DNA from 3 places in the Streptomyces sp. NPDC029296 genome. Region 1 is predicted to be linked to each of the others. Evidence: riboswitches for the same ligand, from Rfam matches in the RefSeq annotation. Region 1 holds a riboswitch; each other region holds the start of a gene.
The links. Region 1 has a riboswitch for cobalamin ahead of ACZ4W9_RS06530 (ribonucleoside-diphosphate reductase subunit alpha). Riboswitches for the same ligand answer to the same signal wherever they lie in the genome.

Region 1 (6,964 bases):
TGAGACTCGGGCCCAAGACGGTGTACGCCGTCACCACACCGGAACTCACCGGGGCCCTGGCCCTCAGCCCCGACTTCAGGATCGACGGCCCGCTGTGGGAGTCCCTGGAGGGACTGCTCGGCAAGGAGGGCGTGGCCACCGCGAACGGCCCCCGGCACCGCCGGCAGCGGCGCACCATCCAGCCCGCGTTCCGGCTCGACGCGATCCCGGCCTACGGCGCGGTGATGGAGGAGGAGGCGCACGCCCTGACCGAGCGCTGGCAGCCCGGCCGGACCATCGACTGCACCATCGAGTCCTTCCGCGTCGCCGTCCGCGTCGCCGCCCGCTGCCTGCTGCGCGGCGACTACATGGACGAGCGCGCGGAACGGCTCAGCGCCGACCTCGCCACCGTCTTCCGCGGCATGTACCGCAGGATGGTGATCCCGCTCGGGCCGCTGTACCGGCTGCCCTTCCCGGCCAACCGCGCGTTCAACCGGGCGCTGGCCGACCTGCACCTGCTGGTGGACGAGATCGTCGCCGAGCGCCGGGCGTCCGGGCGGAGGCCCGACGATCTGCTGACGGCATTGCTGGAGGCGAAGGACGACAAGGGCGACCCCATCGGGGAACAGGAGATCCACGACCAGGTCGTCGCGATACTCACGCCCGGCAGCGAGACAGTGGCCTCCACGATCATGTGGTTGCTCCAGCTCCTCGCCGAACACCCGGAACACGCCGAGAAGGTACGGGCCGAGGTCGAATCCGTGACCGGTGGCCGACCGGTCGGATTCGAGCATGTCCGCTCACTTACGCACACCAACAATGTCGTCGTCGAGGCCATGCGCCTGCGGCCCGCCGTGTGGATCCTGACCCGGCGCGCGGTGACGGACACCGCCCTCGGCGGCTACCGCATTCCGGCCGGGGCCGACATCGTCTACAGCCCGTACGCGATCCAGCGCGACGGCCGCTCCTACGACCGCCACCTCGACTTCGACCCCGACCGCTGGCTGCCCGAGCGGGCCAAGGACGTGCCCAAGTACGCCATGAGCCCGTTCAGCGTGGGCAACCGCAAGTGCCCGAGCGACCACTTCTCCATGGCGCAGCTGAGCCTGATCACCGCGGCGGTCTCGGCGAAGTACCGCTTCGAGCCGGCCGCCGGCTCGGACGACACCACCCGCGTGGGCATCACGCTGCGCCCGCACCACCTGCTGCTGCGCGCGAGGCCCTGGTAGGCCGCCCGGTGCCGGCGTGCGCTCAGGCGGCCTAGGGGCCCCGGAACGCGCGCCGGCAGGGGAGGGATCAGAAGTCCTCGTCGAGGTCGACGGTGCCTTCCACGGCGACCTGGTAGGCGGAGGGCCGGCGCTCGAAGAAGTTGGTGAGTTCCTGGACGCCCTGGAGTTCCATGAAGGAGAAGGGGTTCTCGGAGCCGTAGAGCGGGGCGAAGCCGAGGCGGGTGAGGCGCTGGTCGGCGACGCATTCGAGGTATTGCCGCATGGACTGGGTGTTCATGCCGGGCAGGCCGTCGCCGCACAGGTCGCGGGCGAACTGGAGTTCGGCGGTGACGGCTTCTTCGAGCATGTCGGTGACCTGCTGCCGGAGCTGGTCGTCGAAGAGGTCGGGCTCTTCCTTGCGGACGGTGTCGACGACGTCGAAGGCGAAGCTCATGTGCATGGTCTCGTCGCGGAAGACCCAGTTGGTGCCGGTGGCCAGGCCGTGCAGGAGGCCGCGGCTGCGGAACCAGTAGACGTAGGCGAAGGCGCCGTAGAAGAAGAGTCCCTCGATGCAGGCGGCGAAGCAGATGAGGTTGAGCAGGAAGCGGCGCCGGTCGGCCTTGCTTTCCAGGCGGTCGATCTTTTCGACTTCGTCGATCCACTTGAAGCAGAATTCGGCTTTTTCGCGGATGGAGGGGATGTTCTCGACGGCGGCGAAGGCGGCGGCGCGGTCGTCGGGATCGGGGAGGTAGGTGTCCAGGAGGGTCAGGTAGAACTGGACGTGGACGGCTTCCTCGAAGAGCTGGCGCGAGAGATACAGGCGTGCTTCGGGGGAGTTGATGTGTTTGTAGAGGGTGAGGACGAGGTTGTTGGCGACGATGGAGTCGCCGGTGGCGAAGAAGGCGACGAGGCGGCCGATGAGGTGCTGTTCCTCGGGGGTCAGCTTGGCGAGGTCGGCGACGTCGGAGTGGAGGTCGACCTCTTCGACGGTCCAGGTGTTCTTGATGGCGTCCCGGTAGCGTTCGTAGAAGTCGGGGTAGCGCATGGGGCGCAGGGTGAGTTCGAAGCCGGGGTCGAGCAGGTGCGTGTTGCGGGTCATTACTGGCAGGCCTCGCAGGACTCGGGGTTTTCCAGGGAGCAGGCGACCGCCTCGGGGTCCGCGGCGGTCTGCTGTGCGGGGAGGGTGGGCTGTGCCTGGGCGGCGCGGGCGATGCGGGTCGCGGGCCGCGAGCGCAGGTAGTACGTGGTCTTCAAGCCCGATTTCCAGGCATAGGCGTACATCGAGGAGAGCTTGCCGATGGTCGGCGTCTCCAGGAACAGGTTCAGCGACTGGGCCTGGTCCAGGTACGGGGTGCGGGCGGCGGCCATGTCGATCAGGCCGCGCTGGGGGATCTCCCAGGCGGTGCGGTAGAGGGTGCGGACGTCCTCGGGGATCCACTGGAAGTCCTGGACGGAGCCGTTGGCCTCGCGCAGGGCCTCGCGGGTGCGGGCGTCCCAGACACCGAGGTCCTTGAGATCCTGCACGAGGTAGGAGTTGACCTGGAGGAACTCCCCGGACAGGGTCTCGCGCTTGAACAGGTTGGACACCTGCGGCTCGATGCACTCGTACACACCCGCGATGGACGCGATGGTGGCCGTCGGCGCGATCGCCAGCAGCAGCGAGTTGCGCATGCCCGTCTTCGCGATGCGCTCGCGGAGGGCGTCCCAGCGCTCGGGCCAGGTGAACTCGACGCCGTAGTGGTCGGGGTGCAGCACGCCCCGGGCCGTGCGGGTCTTCTCCCAGGCGGGCAGGGGGCCGTCGCGCTCGGCGAGGTCGGCGGAGGTCTCGTACGCGGCGAGCATGATCCGCTCGGCGATCCGCGTGGACAGCGCCTTGGCCTCGGCCGAGTCGAATGGCAGCCGCAGCTTGAAGAACACGTCCTGGAGGCCCATCGCGCCCAGCCCGACGGGCCGCCACTTCGCGTTCGAGCGTCCCGCCTGTTCGGTGGGGTAGTAGTTGATGTCCACGACGCGGTCGAGAAAGGTGACCGCGGTGCGGACGGTGGTGTCCAGGCGGTCCCAGTCGATGTCGCCGTCGCGGACGAAGGCGCCGAGGTTGACGGAGCCGAGGTTGCAGACGGCTGTCTCGCCGTCGTTGGTGACTTCCAGGATCTCGGTGCAGAGGTTGGAGGAGTGGATGACGTTGCCGGGTTCGGCGGTCTGGTTGGCGGTGCGGTTGGCGGCGTCCTTGAAGGTCATCCAGCCGTTGCCGGTCTGGGCCAGGGTGCGCATCATGCGCCCGTACAGTTCGCGGGCGGGCAGGGTCTTCCTGGCGAGGCCGGCGGCTTCGGCCTTGCGGTAGGCGGTGTCGAAGTCCTCGCCCCACAGGTCGGTGAGTTCGGGGACGTCGGCGGGGGAGAAGAGGGACCACTGGGCGTCGGCGCTGACGCGGCGCATGAACTCGTCGGGGATCCAGTGGGCGAGGTTGAGGTTGTGGGTGCGGCGGGCGTCCTCGCCGGTGTTGTCGCGCAGTTCGAGGAATTCCTCGATGTCGCAGTGCCAGGTCTCCAGGTAGACGGCGGCGGCGCCCTTGCGCCGGCCGCCCTGGTTCACGGCGGCGACCGAGGCGTCCAGGGTCTTCAGGAACGGCACGATCCCGTTGGAGTGCCCGTTCGTCCCCCGGATCAGCGAACCCCGCGAGCGGACACGGGAGTACGACAGCCCGATGCCGCCGGCGTGCTTCGACAGCCGGGCCACCTGGTGGTAGCGGTCGTAGATGGAGTCCAGCTCGTCCAGCGGGGAGTCCAGCAGATAGCAGGACGACATCTGGGGGTGCCGGGTGCCGGAGTTGAACAGGGTGGGGGAGGAGGGCAGGTAGTCCAGGCGGCTCATCAGGCCGTAGAGGGAGGCGACCTCGTCCAGGGAGCGGACCGTGTCGTCCTCGGCCAGCCCGCTCGCCACGCGCAGCATGAAGTGCTGGGGCGTCTCGATGACCTTGCGGGTGATCGGGTGGCGCAGCAGATAGCGGCTGTGCAGGGTGCGCAGGCCGAAGTAGCCGAAGCGGTCGTCGGCGCCCTCCGCGACGGCCGACTCCACCAGCGCGTCCAGCTGTTCGGCGTGGGCGCGCACGAACGCGGCGGTGCGGTCGGCGACCAGGCCCTCGCGGTGGCCCACCGTGATCGACCCGGTGAAGGAGGTCACGTCCTGGGAGGCGGCCTCGGCCCGGATCGCGAGGGTGAGCAGCCGGGCGGCGAGCCTGGAGTAGGCGGGGTCCTCGGCGATCAGGCCGGCGGCGGCCTCCGTGGCCAGCTCGCGCAGCTCCGCCTCGTCGGCCCGCGCGGACCGGCCGCGCAGCGCGGCGGCGGCGACCCGGCCGGGGTCGGCGTCGGGCAGGTCGGCCGTCAGCTCGGACAGGGTCCGCAGCAGGGCGGCACCGGGACCGTCGGTCTCCGGTGCGCTGACCGAAGCCGGGTCGGCTGGCGCGATGGTCACGTGGGGGTCTCCCTCGCTCGGCACGGGGCCTGGCGGAGGGCAGGGGCGACCACGAGCGCGCACGGCGTCGCGTCCGCCGGCCCATTCCACGAGGCCCGGACGTCGGAACACACCCGGACCGGAAGGCCGGGTGGGCCGTCGGCAGGTCTTCGGACTGGACAGGCGCGCGGACACGCGAGTCACACCGTTGCGGGACAGTTCCGGATTCGCACCGGATTCCCCTGCGACGACAGCGAGGACGAGCATACATCTAGTGCCGGGCTGTCCCGTCACCCCCAGATGTTGTGTCGCCCCCGCTCCGGAGGGTCAGCGGACGGGCGGGGAGCGTGAGGCCGGGGCGGTGGGGGGAGCGGATTCCGGCGTCCGCGGGGACCGGCGCGGGTGACATCGCCGGGCGGCGCGACGCCGTGCCGGGCAAGGCGGACCGCGGTGCCGGGTCCGGCGGGAGGGTCCGGCGGGAGGGTCCGGCGGACGGGCGGGGCGGGCGGGTACGGCGACGGGCCGCCGGAGAGCGTGCTTCCGGCGGCCCGTCGCGCGGGGGTGGGCCCGGTGCCTCAGTGGCCGGCGCCGGCCGTGGCAGGCGGCAGCTCCACCTGGACTCCCGGGTCGCCGGAGTCCGCCGTGTAGTCCTCCGGCTTGGTCTCGTCGATGCCCTCCGGCGCCTTCACGGCCTTCAGGACGACCGTGAGGACCACGGTGACCAGGACGTTCAGCACGAACGCCGTCAGGCCGATGTAGCCGATCTCACCGATGCCGGGGATCTCCTTCGCGGAGCCGCCGAAGTGCTTCTGCGTCGGCGAGGCCACCCCGTACGCGGCGACCGTGCCGTAGACCATGCCGACCGCCCAGCCGGCCAGCAGCGCCCAGCGGTGGAACCACCGCGTGAACAGGCCGCCCACCAGCGCCGGGAACGTCTGCAGGATCCAGATGCCGCCCAGCAGCTGGAAGTTGATGGCGACGGTCTTGTCCATCGTGAGCACGAAGACCAGGGCGCCGACCTTCACCAGCAGGGAGACCAGCTTGGAGACCTTGGTCTCCTGCGCGGCCGTCGCGTTCGGCTTGATGAAGTCCTTGTAGATGTTCCGGGTGAACAGGTTGGCCGCCGCGATGGACATGATCGCCGCCGGGACCAGCGCGCCGATGCCGATCGCCGCGAACGCCACGCCCGTGAACCAGTCCGGGAACATGTCCTCGAACAACTGCGGGATGGCGAGCTGGCCGTTGGAGACCTTCACCCCGGCCGCGATCGCCATGAAGCCCAGCAGCGCCAGCAGTCCCAGCATCAGGGAGTACAGCGGCAGGATCGTGGTGTTGCGGCGGATCACCTCACGGCTCCGCGACGACAGGGTCGCGGTGATCGAGTGCGGGTACATGAACAGCGCGAGCGCCGAGCCGAGCGCCAGCGTGGCGTACGTCCACTGGCCCGCCTCCGGTGGCGTCACCGCCCCGCGCGGCTTGCCGGTGGCCGGGTTGACCTGGCCGAACGCGTGGCCCGCCTTGGCGAAGATGTCGTCGAACCCGCCCAGCTTGATCGGGATGTAGATGATCGCCACCACGATGACGATGTAGATCAGCGCGTCCTTGACGAACGCGATCAGCGCGGGGGCGCGCAGGCCCGAGGAGTAGGTGTAGGCCGCCAGCACACCGAAGGCGATGAGCAGCGGCAGGTCCTTCACGAACCAGTTGGTGTCCTCGCCGCCGCCGACGCCCATCACGTCCAGCACCGCCTGGATGCCGACCAGCTGGAGCGCGATGTACGGCATCGTCGCCAGGATGCCGGTCACGGCCACCGCGAGCGACAGCCCCTTCGAACCGAACCGGCCGCGCACGAAGTCGGAGGTGGTGACGTAGCCGTGGCGGTGCGAGACCGACCACAGGCGGGGCAGGAACGTGAAGATCATCGGGTACACGAGGATCGTGTACGGCACCGCGAAGAAGCCGGACGCGCCCGCCGCGTAGATCGCCGCCGGCACGGCGACGAAGGTGTACGCCGTGTACAGGTCACCACCGAGCAGGAACCAGGTGATCCAGGTGCCGAACGACCGTCCGCCCAGGCCCCATTCGTCCAGGGAGTGCTCGTTCTCGGCCCTGCGCCAGCGCGCGGCCAGGAAGCCCATGACCGTGACGGCCAGGAAGAAGAAGATGAAGACGCCGAGCGCGACTCCGTTGACACCGTCCTTCACTTCGCCGCACCCCCGTTCGCTTCCTTGCGGGCGCGCTGGTCACGCTGCCAGAGCTTGTACGCCAGCATGGTGAGCACGGTGGAGACCAGCACCCAGAGCATCTGGTACCAGTAGAAGAACGGG
Region 2 (6,964 bases), on a different contig from region 1:
GTGCGCCCCCGTTCCCGTCCCCGGTCCCGTCCGGTGTCTCGCTCCCCCGGCCGGCCCGGCGCGCCGCCGGTCCCGCGTCCGGCCGTTCGTCCCGTCGCCCGTCTTCCACGTTCCGTCGCGGTTCAGCCATGCGGTGATCCTGCCAGCCGGCGGGCGGGGCGGGGAGCGCGCGGGCCGGTGGTTCCGGGCCGGGGGCCGTGGAGCCGAACGGGCGGAATTCGGGCTGAAACGCCTGAAATCACCCTCGCTTTCGTGATCGGCGGACCTTGAATGGCTGCTTCCTGCCCACCCCACGGCCGCCGCCGCCCCGAGGCCCGGCGCGCCCGCCGACCGCCATCCCCCGGGGGAGTCGCATGGCCCGTGTACCCACCCTTGCCCGTCGCCGCGCGAGCTTCCTCGCGGCGGCCGTGGCGGCGGTCCTCGCCCTCACCGGCCCCGCGACCGCCGCGGCCAAGCCGCCCCAGGGCCACGACGTGTCGTCCCACCAGGGGCGCGTGGACTGGCCGGCCGCCCGGAAGAAGGGCGCGCGGTTCGTCTTCGTCAAGGCGACCGAGTCCACGGGCTACCGCAACCCCTACTTCGCCGGGCAGTACTCCGGCGCCCGCAAGGCGGGGCTGATCCGGGGCGCGTACCACTTCGCCCTCCCGGACCGGTCCTCCGGCGCCAAGCAGGCCTCGTACTTCGTGCGGCACGGCGGCGGCTGGCGGGCGGACGGCTGGACGCTGCCGCCGGCGCTCGACATCGAGTACAACCCGTACAACGCGCGGCGCAAGTGCTACGGGCTGAGCAAGAAGGGCATGGTCGGCTGGATCCGTTCGTTCAGCGACGAGACCCGGCGCCGGACGGGCCGTCGCCCGGTGATCTACACGACGACCCAGTGGTGGAAGCTGTGCACCGGCAACAGCCGCGCGTTCTCCAAGGACCACCCGCTGTGGATCGCCCGGCACGGCACGGCGCGGCCGGGGACGCTGCCCGGCGGCTGGCGGTACTGGACGTTCTGGCAGTACCGCGTGAAGGGCGCGCTGCCGGGTGACCAGGATCTCTTCAACGGCACCCTGGACCGGTTGCGGATCTTCGCGCGGACCCGGTAGCCAAGGGGCGCCCGGCCCGACGGCGCGGAACACGACTTCGGCATGGCGTTACCGACACCACCACGCCCGTCCCAGTTCATCTTCCGTTCACCCAGCTTGCCTACGTTCATCCAGCCAATGACCTCGAACGATTGCCTGGGTAAATGGAAAGCTTCTCGCTGATCCTCGCGATTGTGGTAATAACCGCTCTCGCGTTCGATTTCACGAACGGTTTCCACGACACCGCGAACGCGATGGCCACCACCATCTCCACAGGCGCCCTGAAGCCCAAGATCGCGGTGACCATGTCCGCCGCCCTCAATCTCGCGGGCGCCTTCCTCTCCGTGGAGGTCGCGAACACGATCTCCAAGGGTCTCGTCGACGAGACCGGCATCCGCCCCGAGGTCATCTTCGCCGCCCTGGTCGGCGCGATCCTCTGGAACCTGCTGACCTGGCTGGTGGGCCTGCCCTCCAGTTCCTCGCACGCCCTGATGGGCGGCCTGGTCGGCGCCACCGTCGCCTCCGCCGGCTTCGACGCCGTCCACGGCGGCGTCCTGGTCACCAAGGTGCTGCTGCCGGCCGTCGCGGCGCCGGTCGTGGCGGGCCTCGCCTCGTTCCTGGCCACCCGGCTCTCCTACGGCGTCGGCGGCACCGCCGAGACCGAGGCCAGCCGCAAGGGCTACCGGGCCGGCCAGATCGCCTCCGCCGGCCTGGTCTCCCTCGCGCACGGCACCAACGACGCCCAGAAGACGATGGGCATCATCACCCTGGCCCTGATCGCGGGCGGCTCCCTCGCCCCCGGCTCCAACCCTCCCACCTGGGTGATCCTCTCCGCCGGCCTGGCCATCGCGCTCGGCACCTACATCGGCGGCTGGCGCATCATCCGCACCATGGGCAAGGGCCTGACCGACCTGGAGCCGCGCCAGGGCTTCGCCGCCCAGACCGGTGCCGCGACCGCTATCCTGGCCTCCTCCCACCTCGGCTTCTCCCTGTCCACCACCCATGTCGTCTCCGGCTCGGTGATGGGCGCGGGTCTCGGCCGCAAGGGCGGCGTGGTCCGCTGGTCCACCGCGACCCGCATGGCCGTCGCCTGGGTCCTCACCCTGCCGGCCGCCGCGCTGGTCGGCGCGGGCGCCGAGTCCGTCACCGACCTGGGTGACTGGGGCACCGCCGCCGTGGCCGTCTTCCTGGTCGCCGCGAGCGCCGCGATCTGGAAGATCTCCCGCCGCGAGGTCGTCGACCACACCAACGTGGTCGGGGAGACCGGCGAGCCGGCCGGTGTCGTCACCACCGCCATCGCCGCGGTGACCCCGCCGCCCGCCGGCCAGATCGCCGGGGAACTGACGACCGCGGACCTGGCGACCGCCGGCCTGACGGCCACGATCCCCGCCCCGGCCACCGAGCCGGCGCCCGCCGCCGTCCCGCCGGCCGCCACGGTCTGACCCCGCCCGCACGGTTACTGAAGGAAGCATCCCCATGAAGATCGACTGGGCGGCCCTCGGCTCCGTTCTCGGCACCAGCGTCGTGTTCACGGTGGGCCTGGTGGCCCTGTTCACCCTCGGCGTCAACGGCCTGTCCCGCCGCGAGCGGGCCGCGGCCCAGGGCGGCTCCGCCGCGCTCGCCGTCACCGGTGCCTACGTCTGCTTCGCGGCCTGCGCGGCGGCCGTCGCCTACGGCATCTACCTGATCGTGGGCAAGGGCTGACCGCCCGCCCCCGATCCCCGCGACCGCCCCGCCGACCGGCCCGCCCGCCGGAGCCGGCGGGGCGGACGCATGCCGGGGCGGTCCCCGTCAGCCCGCCCGGCGTCCCGGCGATGTGGGCCTCGGCACAGTCGGGCATCCCAGGTCAAAGGCGAGTTGACGGCCCTTCCGGGCACGTGGTGGACTGCCCAGGCCATGTACGGCGGCAGAAGAGGAAGCCGGTGCGAATCCGGCGCGGTCCCGCCACTGTCACCGGGGAAGAACTCCCCGGGAGCCAGGAACTCTCGCCGCCGGAATCCGTCGACCCAGGGCGTGGACACCCTGAGTGAGGACACGAATCGCCATGCTCGGCTGCCGTAGGACCCGTACCGGGAACGCCCCTGTGCCCACGGCCGGCTGAGCCGATGGGTGCCGATCGCACTTACGCGTACGGCGCCGCCGCCGGCGTCCTCGGCGACCTGCTTCTCGGCGATCCCCGCCGCGGGCACCCGGTCGCCGCGTTCGGCCGCGCGGCCACGGCCGTGGAAGGCGCCTTGTGGCACGACCACCGCGGCTGGGGCGCCCTGCACACCGCCGTGTGCGCCGGTGGCGTCGTCGCCCTCGGGGCGCTGGCCACACGCGCCGTACGCCCCTCCCGTACCGCCTCCGTCGCGCTGACCGCCGCCGCCACCTGGGCCGTCGTCGGCGGCACCTCGCTCGGCCGCGAGGCCCGCACCGTCGGGCGTGCCCTGGCGGCGGGGGACATCGAGGCCGCCCGCGCCCGGCTGCCCCATCTGTGCGGCCGGGACCCGCAGGCGCTGGACGCCGACGGGATGGCCCGGGCCGTGGTCGAGTCGGTCGCCGAGAACACCTCCGACGCCGTGGTCGGCGCCCTGGTGTGGGGAGCGGTGGCCGGGGTGCCGGGTCTGCTCGGGTTCCGGGCCGTCAACACGCTGGACGCCATGGTGGGCCACAAGTCGCCCCGCCACCGCCGCTACGGCTGGGCCTCCGCCCGCCTCGACGACGTCGCCGGCTGGCCGGGGGCCCGGCTGACCGCCGCCCTCGCCGCCGTCGCCGGACCCGACCCGCGCGGCGCCCTGCGCGCCTGGAAGGCCGACGCGGGCAAGCACCCGAGCCCCAACGCCGGTCCCGTGGAGGCCGCCTTCGCGGGTGCCCTCGGCGTGCGCCTGGGCGGGACGCTCTCCTACGGCGGCCGGGTCGAGCACCGGCCCGTGCTCAACGGCGGCACCGGACGCCCGGTCGAGGTCACCGACATCGACCGGGCCGTACGGCTCTCCCGCCGCGTCGGCCTGCTCGCCCTCGGCACCACACTCGCCGCGCGCACACTCCTGAAAGGACGTGGGAAGTGAACGGTGGCCTCCTCGTGGCCGGCACCACCTCGGACGCCGGCAAGAGCGTCGTGACGGCCGGGATCTGCCGGTGGCTGGTCCGCCAGGGCGTGAAAGTGGCGCCGTTCAAGGCGCAGAACATGTCCCTGAACTCGTTCGTGACCCGGGAGGGCGCGGAGATCGGCCGGGCCCAGGCCATGCAGGCCCAGGCCTGCCGGATCGAGCCGACCGCGCTGATGAACCCGGTGCTGCTCAAGCCCGGCGGCGAGCAGAGCAGCCAGGTCGTGCTGCTCGGCAAGCCGGTGGGCGAGCTGAGCGCACGCGGCTACCACGGCGGGCGCCAGCAGCGGCTGCTGGGCACGGTGCTGGACTGCCTGGCCGAACTGCGGGGCACGTATGACGCGGTGATCTGCGAGGGGGCGGGCAGCCCGGCCGAGATCAACCTGCGCCGGACCGACATCGTCAACATGGGCATCGCGCGGGGCGCGCGGCTGCCGGTGCTGGTGGTCGGCGACATCGACCGCGGGGGCGTCTTCGCGTCCTTCTTCGGCACCGTCGCCCTGCTCTCGCCCGAGGACCAGGAACTCGTCGCCGGTTTCCTCGTGAACAAGTTCCGCGGCGACGTCGGCCTGCTGGAACCCGGCCTGGACATGCTGCACGGCCTCACCGGGCGGCGGACCTACGGCGTGCTGCCCTTCCGGCACGGACTCGGCATCGACGAGGAGGACGGACTGCGGGTCTCGTTGCGGGGCACCGTACGGGAGTCCGCCGTCACTCCCCCGGTCGGCGCGGACGTGCTCCGGGTCGCCGTGTGCGCGATCCCGCTGATGTCCAACTTCACCGACGTGGACGCGCTGGCCGCCGAACCGGGCGTCGTCGTGCGGTTCGTGGACCGGCCGGAGGAACTGGCCGACGCCGACCTCGTGGTGATCCCCGGCACCCGCGGCACCGTACGGGCGCTGCGGTGGCTGCGGGAACGCGGGCTGGCGGACGCCCTCGTGCGCCGGGCCGCCGAACAACGGCCCGTGCTCGGCGTCTGCGGCGGCTTCCAGATCCTCGGCGAGCACATCGAGGACGAGGTCGAGAGCCGCCAGGGCCACGTCGACGGGCTCGGGATCCTGCCCGTGCGCGTGCGCTTCGCCCGCGAGAAGACCCTCACCCGGCCCAGCGGAGAGGCTCTCGGCGAGCGGGTCGACGGCTACGAGATCCACCACGGCGTGGCCACGGTCGAGGGCGGCGAGCCCTTCCTCGACGGCTGCCGCGTCGGCCAGACCTGGGGCACCCACTGGCACGGCTCGCTGGAGTCGGACGGCTTCCGGCGGGCCTTCCTGCGCGAGGTGGCCGCCGCCGCGGGCCGCCGCTTCGTGCCCGCGCCGGACACCTCCTTCGCCGCGCTGCGCGAGGAGCAGCTCGACCGGCTCGGCGACCTGATCGAACAGCACGCGGACACGGACGCGCTGTGGCGGCTCATCGAGTCCGGCGCGCCGCAAGGACTGCCCTTCATCCCACCGGGAGCGCCCGCATGAGCACAGTGTTGTTGTTGTCGACCGCCGACACGGATTTGCTGGCGGCCCGGGCCTCGGGCGCCGGCTACCGCATCGGCAACCCCACCCGGGTCGACGTCGCCGGGGAACTGCCGGCCCTGATCGAGGGCGCGGACCTCGCCGTCGTACGGCTGCTGGGCGGCAAGCGGGCCTGGGAGGACGGGCTGGCCGCGCTGAAGGCGTCCGGCATCCCCACCGTCCTGCTGGGCGGCGAGGCCGTACCGGACGCCGAGCTGATGGCCGAGTCGTCGGTGCCCGCCGGTGTGGTCGCGGAGGCGCTGAAGTACCTGGTCGAGGGCGGCCCCGCGAACCTGCTGGAGCTGTCCCGGTTCCTGTCGGACACCGTGCTGCTGACCGGCGAGGGCTTCGCGGAGCCGCACCGCATGCCCGAGTTCGGCGTGCACGGCGCCTACGACATCCGGGACGGCCGCCCGACCGTGGGTGTGCTGTTCTACCGGGCGCACGAACTGAGCGGGAACACCGCCTTCGTGGACACCCTGTGCGAGGCGATCGAGGCGGCCGGCGCCAACGCCCTGCCGGTGTACTGCGGTTCGCTGCGCGGCGCGGATCCCGCGCTGTACGGACTGCTGGGGCGGGCCGACGCGCTGGTGGCCACCGTGCTCGCGGCCGGCGGCACGCACGCCTCCCAGGCGTCGGCGGGCGGCGACGACGAAGCGTGGGACATCGGCGCGCTCGCCGACCTGAACGTCCCCGTGCTGCAAGGGCTGTGCCTCACCTCCTCGCGCGCCGCGTGGGAGGAGTCCGACGCGGCCCTGTCCCCCATGGACGCGGCGATGCAGGTCGCCATCCCCGAGTTCGACGGCCGGCTGATCACCGTCCCCTTCTCCTTCAAGGAGCAGGGCCCCGACGACGTCCCGGTGTACACCGCCGACCCCGAGCGGGCCGCCCGGGTCGCCGGCATCGCCGTCCGGCACGCCCGGCTGAGGCACAAGCCGAACGCCGAGAAGAAGGTCGCGCTCGTCTTCACCGCCTACCCGACCAAGCACTCCCGGGTCGGCAACGCGGTCGGCCTGGACACCCCCGTGTCGGCCGTCCGGGTGCTCGACGCGCTCCGGGACGCCGGCTACTCGCTGACCGCGTACCCGGACGGCGGCGACGAGCTGATCCACCGGCTCATCGAGGCCGGCGGCCACGACGTGGAATGGCTGACCGAGGAACAGCTGGCCGCCGCGCCCGCGCGGGTGCCGCTGGCCGACTACCGGGCATGGTTCGGCACGCTCGACCCGGAGCTGCGGGACGCCATGACCGAGGCGTGGGGCGAGCCGCCGGGCAGCCTCTACGTGGACGGCGACGACATCGT
Region 3 (6,964 bases), on a different contig from region 1:
GCCCTGACGTTCGCGGTCTTCCCGGTGCTCGGGCTGGCCGCGCGGCTGCTGCCGGACGGGGCGCTCGGCGCCGAGCTGACCGCCGGCGTGCTGTTCCTGGCCGTGCTGCCGTCCACGGTCCAGTCGTCCATCGCCCTCACCTCCCTGGCCCGCGGCAACGTGGCCGCCGCGCTGTGCTCCGCGTCGTTCTCCACGGTGCTGGGCGTGGTGCTGACCCCCGTACTGGCCGTCGCGCTGACCGGCGGCGGCGAGGGCGGCGGCGTGCCGGTCGGGTTCGGCCAACTCGGGGACATCGCCGTCCAGTTGCTGCTGCCGTTCCTCGCCGGGCAGGCGGTGCGGCGCTGGATCTCCGGCTGGCTCGGCCGGCACCGCAAGGTCATCGGGATCTGTGACCGGGGCTCGATCCTGCTCGTCGTCTACGCGGCGTTCAGCCGGGGCATGACCACCGGCATCTGGCAGCGGGTGTCCCCCGGCCGCCTGCTCCTGCTCGGCGTGCTGGTGGCGGTGCTGCTCGCGGTCGCCCTGCTGCTCGCCGACCGCTCGGCGCGGGCGCTGCGGCTGCCCCGCGAGGACCGGGTGACGGCGGTCTTCTGCGGGGCGACCAAGAGCCTGGCCAGCGGGCTGCCGATGGCCTCCGTGCTGTTCCCGGCGGACGAGGTCGCCATGACCGTCCTGCCGCTGATGCTCTACCACACGCTCCAGCTGGTGGTCTGCGCCGCGCTCGCCCGCCGGCTCAGTCGGACGGCGCCGCCCGCACCGCCCAGCGTTCCTCCACCCGTGCCAGCCGCCAGTACCCCAGCGCCGCCGCCCACACCACCACGAACAGGCCGACGATGAGGTAGCCGACGTTGCCCAGGTCCAGGCCGGACACCCAGCCGGTGACCGGATCGTCGAGGTGGAACTTCTCGTGCAGGACGCCGACCAGTTCGATGGTGCCGATGAAGAAGGCGACGGCGATGGACAGACCGGTGATGGCGAGGTTGTAGAACACCTTGCGGACGGGGTTGGCGAACGCCCACTGGTAGGCGAAGTTCATGAACGTGCCGTCCAGGGTGTCGAACAGGCTCATCCCGGCGGCGAACAGCAGCGGCAGGCACAGGATGGCGTACCAGGGCAGGCCGGCCGCCGCGCCCGAACCCGCCATCACCATCAGGGTGACCTCGGTGGCCGTGTCGAAGCCGAGGCCGAAGAGGAAGCCCAGCGGGTACATCTGCCCCGGCCGGGACACGGACCGGGTCAGCCGGCCCAGCAGCCGGTTCATGAACCCCCGCGAGTCCAGGTGCCGTTCCAGCTCCGTCTCGTCGTACGCGCCCGCGCGCATCGCCCGGAAGACCTTCAGGATGCCCGCGAGGGCGACCAGGTTCAGGGCGGCGATGAGATAGAGGAACGACCCGGAGATCGTCGTACCGAGCACCCCGAGCACCTGGTGGGTGGCGGAGCCCTCGTTCATCACCTTCCCGGCCAGCGAGGTGCCCCCCGCGATCAGCAGGGCCAGCAGCACGACCACGCTGGAGTGCCCGAGCGCGAACCAGAACCCCACCGACACCGGCCGCTTGCCGTCGGCCATCAGCTTGCGGGTGGTGTTGTCGATCGCCGCGATGTGGTCGGCGTCGAAGGCGTGCCGCATCCCGAGGGTGTAGGCGGTGATGCCGAGCCCCACACCGAACACCTCGGTCCCGACCTTGTAGTGCCGGGGCGCGACCAGCAGATAGAGAATGGCGAACGCGACGACGTGCAGGGCGAGGATCACCACCAGCAGCCCCGCCGTCTTCAGGGTGTCCTCGCGTCGCCAGCGGAAAGAAGCGGCATCGGCCATCGGGTTCACGCTCCAGCACCTCGTGGATCACTTCGTGAGCTGCCGTGGCCGGTCTCCTGGCTTACGGGTCACACGTCCGCCGTCCCTGCCTTCCCGGTCGTACGACCAGTGGCCCGGCGGTGTGCCGGACGGAACGGGAACTCCCCGATCACAGTGGCGAGGGCCGCGTCGACCTTGCATCGACTTCCCGAACACCACGGCCCGCCCACCGTAGAGGGGCCCGCGGTTTCCCGCATAGCTGCGCAGTCGGGCAGGTATTCAAGATCACATCGGGGCCTGCCAGGATGGGGGCATGCATCTCGTGCCTGCCGACCGTGCCGAGCGCCGGACCATCGACGGTCACCGGGTGTGCGAGGCGATCGCCGCCATCGGCGACGCGGGGCGTCTGCGCACCTGGGCCGACCGTTTCTCGCTGCTGGCCGACGCCAACCGGCTCACCCTGCTGCTCGCGCTGCACCGGACCGGGCCGCTGGCCGTCTCCGACCTCGCGATCGCCACGGGCATGAACGACCCGGCCGTCTCCCAGGCCCTGCGGCTGCTGCGCGCGGCCGGGGTCGTGGCGGGCGAGAAAGAGGGGCGCGTGGTGCGCTATCGGGTGGTGGACGAGGACGTACGGGGCCTGTTGGAGCACTGCGGCGCCTGAGCGCCCCCGAAAAGGTTCCCTTCCGGGCAATGTGGACAGATAGAGATTCCCTACTGTCGTCCGTCCCTTGGGAGCCCGTATGGCAGACCGCCCGCCGGACCTCTCGTCCAGGAACCCCGACTGGTGGCGCCAGGCCGTCGTCTACCAGGTCTATCCGCGCAGTTTCGCCGACGCCGACGGCGACGGCCTCGGTGACCTCCGGGGCCTGACCGAGCGGCTGTCCCACCTCGCCGCGCTCGGCGTCGACGCCCTGTGGCTGAGCCCCTTCTACCCCTCCGAACTCGCCGACGGCGGCTACGACGTCATCGACCCGCGCGGTGTCGACGAGCGCCTGGGCACCCTGGACGACTTCGACGCGCTGGCCGCCGAGGCGCACCGGCTCGGTCTGAAGGTCGTCGTGGACCTCGTGCCCAACCACACCTCCCATCTGCACCCCTGGTTCCGGGAGGCGCTGCGCGCCGGGCCCGGTTCGGCCGCCCGCGAGCGGTACGTCTTCCGCCCGGGGCGCGGCGCGCACGGCGAACTGCCGCCCACCGACTGGCGGTCGGTGTTCGGCGGCAGCGCCTGGCGGCGGGTGCCCGACGGCGAGTGGTACCTGCATCTGTTCGCCCCCGAGCAGCCCGACCTGAACTGGGACAACGAGGAGGTCCGTGCCGACTTCCGCACCACGTTGCGGTTCTGGTCCGACCGGGGCGTGGACGGCTTCCGCGTGGACGTCGCCCACGGCCTGGCCAAGGACCTCACCGAGCCGCTGCGGGACCTCGGCGCCCACAGCACGACCGGCGAGTCCGCCCTGCGGCACCTGCCGCCCGGCAGCCACCCGTACTGGGACCGGGACGAGGTGCACGAGATCTACCGGGACTGGCGCAAGATCTTCGACGCCTACCGCCCGCCGCGCATGGCCGTCGCCGAGGCCTGGGTGCCGGGCGAGCGGCGGGCCCTGTACGCCCGGCCCGACGAACTCGGCCAGGCGTTCAACTTCGAGTACCTGGAGGCCGGCTGGGACGCGGAGGAGCTGCGCGGGGTCATCGCCGACGCGCTGGCCACGGCCCACGCCGCCGGGGCCTCCGCGACCTGGGTGCTGTCCAACCACGATGTCGTACGGCACGCCTCCCGGCTCGTGCTGCCGCCCGGCACCGACCCGGACGCCTGGCTGCTCACCCACGGCACGGCGCCCGCGGTCGATCCGGCGGCCGGGCTGCGCCGGGCCCGGGCGGCGACCCTGCTGATGCTGGCGCTGCCCGGTTCGGCGTATCTGTACCAGGGCGAGGAACTCGGCCTGCCCGAGGTCGCCGACCTGCCCACGGAGGTGCTCCAGGACCCGATCTGGGAGCAGACCGGTCACACCCGCAAGGGCCGCGACGGCTGCCGGGTGCCGCTGCCGTGGACGCCGACCGGACCGTCGTACGGCTTCGGGCCCGGCGCCGGCTGGCTGCCGCAGCCCGCGTCCTTCGCGGCGTACGCGGTGGAGGCGCAGGCCGGTACGGAGGGCTCCACGCTGGAGCTGTACCGCACGGCCCTGCGGCTGCGCCGCAAGCTGCTGGACGGCGAGACGCTGACCTGGACGCCCCACGCGCCCGCCGGGGTGCTGGACTTCACCCGTACCGGGGCCTGGCGCAGCGTCACCAACCTGGGCGGCGAGCCGGTGCCGCTGCCGCCCGGCGAGGTCCGTCTGAGCAGTACGCCGCTGCCGGGCGGCGGGGTGCTGCCACCGGACACCACCGTGTGGCTGGCGTAACCGGCCACGGTCACGTGACCGCCCCGACCGGGCGCGGCCCCCCGGCGACAGGCCCGGCCGGGCGTGGTCGCCGTGGGGGTGGTCAGCCGGCCGGTGGGGACGGGCTCGTCCCGGCCCCGGGGCCGGGAGTGGTGCCGGCCGCGGTGCCGTCGATGTCCACCGGGGTGGAGGTGGCCGACGGCGGCGGGGTGAGGACCACCTCCGGCCGGCCGGCGGCCGGGGGCGGCGGGGTCGGGTCGGAGTCCGGCAGCCTGGGCGGGGCGGTCCGCCGGAACAGGGTCTGGTCGAAGTCGACCAGCGCGAAGTCGGTGCCGGACCGCCTGCCGCTCTCCCCGTTCGGCTGCCGCGCGAAGCCCCGCTGCTGGGGGCTCGCCTCGTCGGGCAGCGTGACGTTCAGCAGGGGGGCGGTCCTCCGGCAGGTGCTGTCCAGCGCCGCGTGCCCGTACGCGCGTCCGGTACGCCCAGGCGGTACGGACGCGAGGCCCGCCGCTCTCAGCGGTCGCGGGTGAAGATTCCGCGGGTGGGGACAACGGCGTCTCCCCGCACGTCCGAAAGCCACTCCCGCCCCAGGAACCCGGATGCCCCTTGTCAGTGACATGACCTACGCTTTGCTCACTCGTCACGCGCGGCCCACGGCTCACGCACAGGGGACCCACGGACAGCCGTATCCGCGCGGGCACCCATGTCTTTCATTCGTTCCGGGGGGTTCGAATCAGCGTGCGCAAGCGCTCTCTCACGGCCGCCACCACCCTGGCGGTCCTGATCAGTTCGGCGGCCCTGGCCGCCACCCCGGCGATCGCCGACTCCAGCGCCGTCCTGCCGGTGCGGCAGACCGGTGACATCGTCGTGGACGCCGTGCACCGGCAGGTCTTCGTCAGCGATCCGCTGAACGGCAAGATCGTCGTCACCGACTTCGCCGGCAAGGTCGTCAAGCAGATCACCACCAACCTGTCCGGCGTCCACGGCCTGGAGCTGTCCGCCGACTCCGGCACGCTCTACGCGGCCGTGCAGGACCTCGACGCCATCGCGGTCTTCGACACCGCCACCGACACCGAGACCACGCGCTACGAGGTCGGCGACAAGCCGCTCAGCATCGCCCTCGCGGGCGGCAGGCTGTGGTTCGGCTACGGCGGCGCCGCCGCGGGCAACCTCGGCTCCGTGGACCTGACCGCCGAGGACCACAAGGTCACCCTCGGCCAGGACGGCGACTGGTACGCGGCCCCGCTGCTGGACGCCGCGCCCGGCTCGGACACGCTCGTCGCGGGCGCCCTCGGGCAGAGCCCGGTCGAACTGGCCTCGTACGACGTCTCCTCGGGCACCGCCACCAAGCTGGCGAGCACCCGCGAGGCGGGCAGCAACCTCGGCGACCTCCAGGTCACCCCCGACGGCAAGGACGTCGTGGTGGCCAGCGGCGCGCCGTACTACCAGCAGGTGTTCCGCACCGCCGACCTGAACGAGGACGGCAAGTACGTCACGGACGCGTACCCGAACTCGGTCGCCATCGCGCCCGACGGCACGGTCGCGGCCGGCATCGACGGCACATACGACCCGGACGTGTACATCTTCCGGCCGGGCAGCAGCGAGGCGGTGCGCACCTACGACTTCCCTAACACCGGCACCGGTTCCGGCTCCGACCTGCTGGTCCGCGCCGGTCTGGCCTGGGCCCCGGACGGCTCCCGGCTGTTCGCGGTGACCACCGACAGCCGGGGCGTGATCTCGCTGCGCGTGCTCACCTCGCCCGCCAAGGCGGCCACCACCGTCACCGTGGACGCGCCGGCCACCGCGACCCGCGCCAAGCAGCTCGCCGTCAAGGGCAAGGCCACCGCCAAGACCGCCCTGCCCGCCGGGACGAAGCTGACCGTGACCCGCACCGACCTGGAGTCCCCGAAGGGCAAGGCACTGCCTGCGGCGGTCACCAAGGCCGACGGCACGTTCTCCTTCACCGACACCCCGCCGGCCGGCGGCAAGGTGAAGTACACGGTGGCCTACGCGGGCGACGCCGGGCACACGGCGGGCTCGGGTTCGGACTCGGTGAACGTCTCCCGCGCCAAGCCGGCGCTGACCGTCGACAACAACGGCAAGGTGTACGCGTACGGCAAGGACGTCAAGTTCACCGCGCACCTCGGCAAGACGTACAAGAACCGCACGGTGGAGATCTGGGCCGACCCCTTCGGCTCCGACCAGCCGAACAAGCTGGTGAAGTCCGGGAAGGTCAACGCCGACGGCAACCTGTCGGTCACCCTCGACCTGAAGCGGGACACCAAGGTCACCGCCAAGTTCTCGGGCGACTCCCGGTACACGTCGGCCGCCGCGTCCAGCACGGTCGGCGCCAAGGTCGGCGTGTCCACCTCGCTCTCCGGTCACTACAAGAAGAAGTCGACGTGGGGCCACACGTACCACTTCTTCCACAAGAACAAGAACCCGCTGGTCACGACCAGGATGTCGTACTACCGGGAGCGGGCGCAGAAGTTCGAGTTCGAGGTGTACTACCAGGGCCGCTGGTACCCGAGCGACCCGGCGTACTTCAAGCTGGGCTCCGACGGCGTGTCCAAGGTCAGCATCACCGGCGACCACGGCGAGGACGTCGGCTGGCGCTTCCGGGTCCGCTCGTCGTACGTCAACGGCTCGTCCGGTGACACGGTGAACTCCACGACGCACGGCGCCTGGCAGTACTTCACCTTCACCAAGTGACGACGGGGCCTAGGGGGCGGCCTGGAGGCGGCCCAGCTGGCGCCGGATGTTCTCCAGGGCGCCGCTGCGGCGTCCG

Region 2: another riboswitch for cobalamin. It lies ahead of ACZ4W9_RS19920 (cobalamin biosynthesis protein); the one in region 1 lies ahead of ACZ4W9_RS06530 (ribonucleoside-diphosphate reductase subunit alpha).
Region 3: another riboswitch for cobalamin. It lies ahead of nicT (Nickel transporter NicT); the one in region 1 lies ahead of ACZ4W9_RS06530 (ribonucleoside-diphosphate reductase subunit alpha).

Annotation. Positions count from the first base shown of each region.
Region 1 covers NZ_JBVHXT010000005.1:184,173-191,136, reverse strand. The annotation lists gene ACZ4W9_RS06540 (bifunctional albaflavenone monooxygenase/terpene synthase) at 1-1,208, shown strand, start outside; gene ACZ4W9_RS06535 (ribonucleotide-diphosphate reductase subunit beta) at 1,276-2,286, opposite strand; gene ACZ4W9_RS06530 (ribonucleoside-diphosphate reductase subunit alpha) at 2,286-4,658, opposite strand; cobalamin riboswitch at 4,782-4,910, opposite strand; gene mctP (monocarboxylate uptake permease MctP) at 5,213-6,841, opposite strand; gene ACZ4W9_RS06520 (DUF3311 domain-containing protein) at 6,838-6,964, opposite strand, start outside.
Region 2 covers NZ_JBVHXT010000021.1:89,440-96,403, reverse strand. The annotation lists gene ACZ4W9_RS19935 (lysozyme) at 354-1,091, shown strand; gene ACZ4W9_RS19930 (inorganic phosphate transporter) at 1,235-2,512, shown strand; gene ACZ4W9_RS19925 (hypothetical protein) at 2,547-2,774, shown strand; cobalamin riboswitch at 2,935-3,077, shown strand; gene ACZ4W9_RS19920 (cobalamin biosynthesis protein) at 3,176-4,120, shown strand; gene ACZ4W9_RS19915 (cobyric acid synthase) at 4,117-5,625, shown strand; gene cobN (cobaltochelatase subunit CobN) at 5,622-6,964, shown strand, end outside.
Region 3 covers NZ_JBVHXT010000014.1:104,278-111,241, forward strand. The annotation lists gene ACZ4W9_RS14815 (bile acid:sodium symporter family protein) at 1-837, shown strand, start outside; gene nicT (Nickel transporter NicT) at 734-1,816, opposite strand; cobalamin riboswitch at 1,846-2,030, opposite strand; gene ACZ4W9_RS14825 (ArsR/SmtB family transcription factor) at 2,109-2,459, shown strand; gene ACZ4W9_RS14830 (glycoside hydrolase family 13 protein) at 2,539-4,197, shown strand; gene ACZ4W9_RS14835 (hypothetical protein) at 4,280-4,756, opposite strand; gene ACZ4W9_RS14840 (YncE family protein) at 4,915-6,888, shown strand; gene ACZ4W9_RS14845 (hypothetical protein) at 6,898-6,964, opposite strand, start outside.